One region of the Pelosinus baikalensis genome, then DNA from elsewhere that is predicted to be linked to it. Evidence: a T-box and tRNA genes for the amino acid it is inferred to sense, from the RefSeq annotation. Region 1 holds a T-box; the other holds one or more tRNA genes.
The links. A T-box is a leader RNA that pairs with one kind of tRNA and senses whether it is charged. The one in region 1 lies ahead of thrS (threonine--tRNA ligase), so its partner is inferred to be a tRNA-Thr.

Region 1 (2,479 bases):
AGAAGAATTGACTGCAAGTGCCAGCCAATCTTCGGAGGTGGCGAATCAAATTGCAGCTGTCCTTACCGAGGTAGCAGCTGCAGCGGATCAACAATATAGTACAACTAATCATGTAGTAGAAATTGTTGAGAACATGTCCCAGAGCGTGCAGCAGGCTGTTCATAATACCAAATTGGCAGCGGAACGATCTGAGCAGACCGCTAAGGCAGCACAGGAAGGTGTGATATCCATCAAAGCTACGATCGGTCAGATGAATGATATTGAGAGAACTGTTATAAATTCAGCGGGGCTTGTTGATAAATTGGGAGACAGGTCTAAAGAAATAGGACAAATTGTAAGTACGATAGCCAATATTGCAAATCAAACCAACCTGCTTGCTCTAAATGCTGCTATTGAAGCTGCACGGGCTGGTGAGCATGGTAAAGGTTTCGCTGTAGTAGCAGAGGAGGTAAGAAAATTAGCGGAGCAATCTGAAACTGCCTCAGAGCAAATCAGACAATTAATTAGTGAAATTCAGCAAGACACTGAAAAAGCGGTACATGCGATGGATGAAGGCACATTGGCGGTTAAGCAAGGAACGGAAAATATTAATGCAACAGGAGATACTTTTGTTGAAATTGCTACGTTAGTAAACCACGTAACTGATGAGATTCAAAGAACCGTCGCTGCAATTCACGATATAGCAGAAGGAGCAAAGCAGGTGGCATCATCCATGGAAGTACTGGACGGGGTTAGCGATAAAACTGCGAGCAAGACGCAAACGGTATCTGCCTCTACAGAGGAACAAACCGCATCCATTGAAGAAATTGCTATTGCCAGTGACGCATTATCACAATTAGCTGAAAAACTGCAATTGGAAATTGTTAAGTTTAAGGTTTAACCTAAATAAATAGAAACGCACTTCATGTGATGAAAATAGGAATTTATCGCCACTCATTGCTATTATTGTACGCATATGGTATAATAATTAGCGTTGGGATACTAAGCAGTCATAACAGAGCAAAAGAAGGCTCTATCAGTACCTCAATCTTTTTATATAGTGTGCGGGTGTAGCTCAGTGGTAGAGTACCGGCTTCCCAAGCCGTGGGTCGAGAGTTCGAATCTCTTCACCCGCTCCAGTAAATTCAAGCCTTCCGGCGTTTTGTCGGAAGGCTTTTTTAGATGCAGGAAGGCAATAAAATTTATTAGAAGAATTTCATTTACATGCAGAGGGCTTTAGTATCATCAGCTACTCGGGTTGTTTCTATTTTTGAGACTAAAAAAGTAGCAGATGGTTACAATTTAAATCCTGGATGAAAAATTGTTAAATTGACAGATGTACTTTTTTATACTACAATGTATACATATTTAATAAATAAAAACCGTGATAGAGAGAGTATCTGTTAATAAAATCGAGCAGAGATAGGATGCCACCGGCTGAAAGCGTCCTTTCGGAGTTAACAGAGAAGACCACTCTTGAGTTGCGTGCTGAACGGATATGATTTTTTCATTTTCAATTAAGCATAGCCGCACACCTTGCGTTATCGAGGTTTTAAAGCGATGCTCAAAGGATATTTTTCATTGGGCATAAGCAGGGTGGAACCGTGTGATAAAAAGCTCTCACCCCTGATTTTTCAGGGGCGAGGGCTTTTTATATTATAAAAAAGAAAGAGGTGTTGATGGTGATTAGTGTAAAGCTAAAGAATGAAAATCAAATCGAGGTGGCAGTCTCGACCACGTGTGCTGAAATTACGAAAAAAATCAGTTCAGGCCTCGCTAAAGAAGCCCTTGCTGCTGAGATTAACGGAAAGGTGGTGGATATAACAACCACCGTGAATGCAGATTGTTCGTTAAATGTGATTACATTTAACGATGAAGCTGGTAAAAAAGTGCTACGTCATACGGCTTCCCATGTTCTTGCTCAAGCTATCAAAAAGCTTTATCCAAAGGTAAAGCTTGCCATTGGGCCTGCAATAGAAAATGGATTTTATTATGACGTTGACTCAGATCTGCCATTTTCATCTGATGACTTAGGTAAAATGGAAACAGAGATGAAAGGGATAATTAAACAAAATCTTGCTTTGGAGCGTTTTGAACTTCCTCGTGAGGAGGCATTAAAGCTTGTAGAGCAGCTTAATGAACCGTACAAAGCAGCATTGATTAAGGAACTACCTGATAACGAGCCGATCACTTTTTATCGACAGGGGGATTTTATTGATCTTTGTGCAGGTCCTCATCTTCCCAATACCGGAATGATTAAGGCAATAAAGCTTACTTCCTGTACAGGTGCATATTGGGGAGGTGATTCCAAAAACAAAATGCTCCAACGTATATACGGGACAGCATTTACTAAGCAGTCTGAGTTGAACGCCTATCTGACGGCAGTGGAAGAAGCGAAGAAACGTGACCATCGTAAAATTGGCAAAGAACTTGATTTATTTTCCATTGATGAATATATCGGTCAAGGACTTATCCTTTGGCACCCTAAGCTTTCTGTTGT
Region 2 (2,479 bases), on a different contig from region 1:
CCAATCATCATTTGAATTTGCGGATGCATAGGCTCCCGGTATAACTTTTAAGGCAGGGTCCAATGAATGAACACCATCGGCAAGTCCTTCTAAGGCAGTGGCATACGCAGATGTAGATATTCGACATTGGTCCCAAGTGCCGGCATCCGGTTCATTTATTGCCTGAAAAACAGTAACGCCCCAATCGCTTATGCTGTTCTCTTGTGCCCAAGTTCCACCGGGACCAAACCGCTCAGCAAAATCGTGTCCAATCTTGTACCACTTCTTATAGTCGCCCAAAGGGTTTGTATAATTCCCATAATACTCAAAAAGAACAATAGGCGTAATTCCTGCGTTATAAGCTTGCAACATGGCCTTATCACTCATTGATGCCTTGGTTTGAGCTGTGCTGTCATTATAATAGTAGTTTGGATAAAGATTCATTCGTGCCATTTTTGCACTATAAGAGTTAATAGCGTCATATTTCTCCGCTTCTGCTGTTCCAGCTAATCCGTTGGTAATATTCCCTCCACCTGTTACTGAATTGATATAGAGTTCATTCTTTGAAGCCGCATAAACGTCCTCAGCGTTTCTCTCTGGTGCTGTTAACTGTTGACCTACTGTTTTCATTATATTACCTCCAAATTTTATTATTTGTTAAAACCAACATAACCAAGAAACTCTGTGTGCTCCTGTATATCGGCTTTCACTAATACACATTCCGTGGCAATTAAAAATTAAACTACCGAATGTGAATTTATTTGTTATTCTTTATCCGTACATGTAAGTTGAATTTTGGATAGGTATAAAATAAAAAAAGCCGTCTCACTAAGACGGCTAAACCTAAATTTATTGTGGCAATCGAAAAAACATAACAACAAGTAACCCAATAGCGGCCGCACCAATAGCTATTAATCCATATAAAATTTCCATATTATCAGACCTCCCAGTATAAATTACGTAACTGACGACGATTATGTGAACAAAATAAAAAAGCGACCGCCCTATTAATTAAGGTAAGACGGTGCTTTGATTGGAAACTATATGTGATTTGTAACATCCTACCAGAGACGTGTTAAAACTTAAACCCTGCACCAACATAAGCAGCCGACTGACTTCCTAATTGATAAGCACCAACTTTGCTAATACTGCCAGTATAACCAGCACCTGGTTCAATCTTACCTTTAGTGAACATCGCGCCCGCCGTGATCACGTTATGCCTTGTATAATTTCGCAGAAGATGAGCACTATAACAATGTTATTACTCCAATATCGGCCAAAGAAGAAAACCCTGTCACTATACCGCAGGTCGAAGAAACAGGTATCTCTGAGGTACCTCATTTATTGCATTAAAAAAAGCGCGTAGTTTTTAGCTACACGCCTTCATTTTAGAACAGGTTGCACACTTGAGCAACTCATTCCATTGCACACCTGTTTGATTTTACTGGAGCCGATATGCAGATTCGAACTGCAGACCTACTCATTACGAATGAGTTGCTCTACCAACTGAGCTATACCGGCAATCTACCTCTACTATTTTATCTCAATACAACCTCATAGTCAAGAATGCTGCACGTACTTAATTTGGTAAAATTCTATAGTATTCCTTGAATATATTTTTCTAGCAAAGCATTTATAATTGTAAAAACTTTGCTACATTTCCTCCTAGTACCCGTTCCAAAACATATGGATCTGTCACTAGTTCCTCTATGACCATTTTAGCTATGAATGGCGAAGAATAAGGAGCGTCCGAGCTAAAAAAAGTCCTTTCCGGGAATTCTCTAATTGCAAAAGACAGGGCTATTGTCGTATAAGCAGCTGATAAGTCTAAATAGGCATTTGGTATTTCTTTGATTGCTTTTAACGTATCTAACCAATGTATCCCACCCATATGTCCCATGATTGTCGGCACCGTAGGATATCGTCTTGCCAACATCAACAATTCCTTAATATCTTCAAGCTTCAAAGGAAAAAACGTATGCACCCATAACGGTAAATTACCCATCTCTTGGGATGCACGAAACAATGCGTCCATCTGAGAAATCTGCCCTGAACCTGGTGTTAATTCCCCTATCCCCCGAAAGTCATTAGCAATTACGTACTTTTCTATCCAGTCCAGATTTTCGGAATAGGATAAACCAAAGGGAATCGACCCAAAGCCGATATATTTCCCAGAGTTTTCTTTAATTACTTTAGCAAGCTCCTCAATTCCCCGGATTCTTTCATCCCGTGGATTTTTTACTCCATTTAAGACATCATATAATTTATTCATTTCTTCTTCAAAGGCCGTTATATTGGTTGTTGTTTCGGGATGAACTATAGTGGTAAATAGAATCGTTAGATCAATCTTAGCTTCTGCCATCAGTTTTATTTGCTTATCAGGCGGAAGCATAACATGAGCATGACTATCAATAATCATCGATAAAATCCTCCTCTTATTCTGCATCCTTTCGTTGTCAGGCACTATTCAAATTCTTTTATTTTTTCCTGGAGCCGCTGC

Region 2: it has a tRNA-Thr gene. The T-box ahead of thrS (threonine--tRNA ligase) is inferred to sense a tRNA for this amino acid. The anticodon was not compared.

The regions. Positions count from the first base shown of each region.
Region 1 is NZ_JAJHJB010000008.1:136,603-139,081, reverse strand. Features, by position in the region: gene LMF89_RS08385 (methyl-accepting chemotaxis protein) at 1-880, shown strand, start outside; tRNA gene LMF89_RS08380 (tRNA-Gly) at 1,044-1,118, shown strand; T-box leader at 1,355-1,610, shown strand; gene thrS (threonine--tRNA ligase) at 1,659-2,479, shown strand, end outside.
Region 2 is NZ_JAJHJB010000032.1:55,797-58,275, reverse strand. Features, by position in the region: partial or broken gene LMF89_RS18770 (hypothetical protein) at 1-609, opposite strand, end outside; tRNA gene LMF89_RS18765 (tRNA-Thr) at 1,425-1,500, opposite strand; gene LMF89_RS18760 (amidohydrolase family protein) at 1,613-2,398, opposite strand; gene LMF89_RS18755 (MerR family transcriptional regulator) at 2,443-2,479, opposite strand, start outside.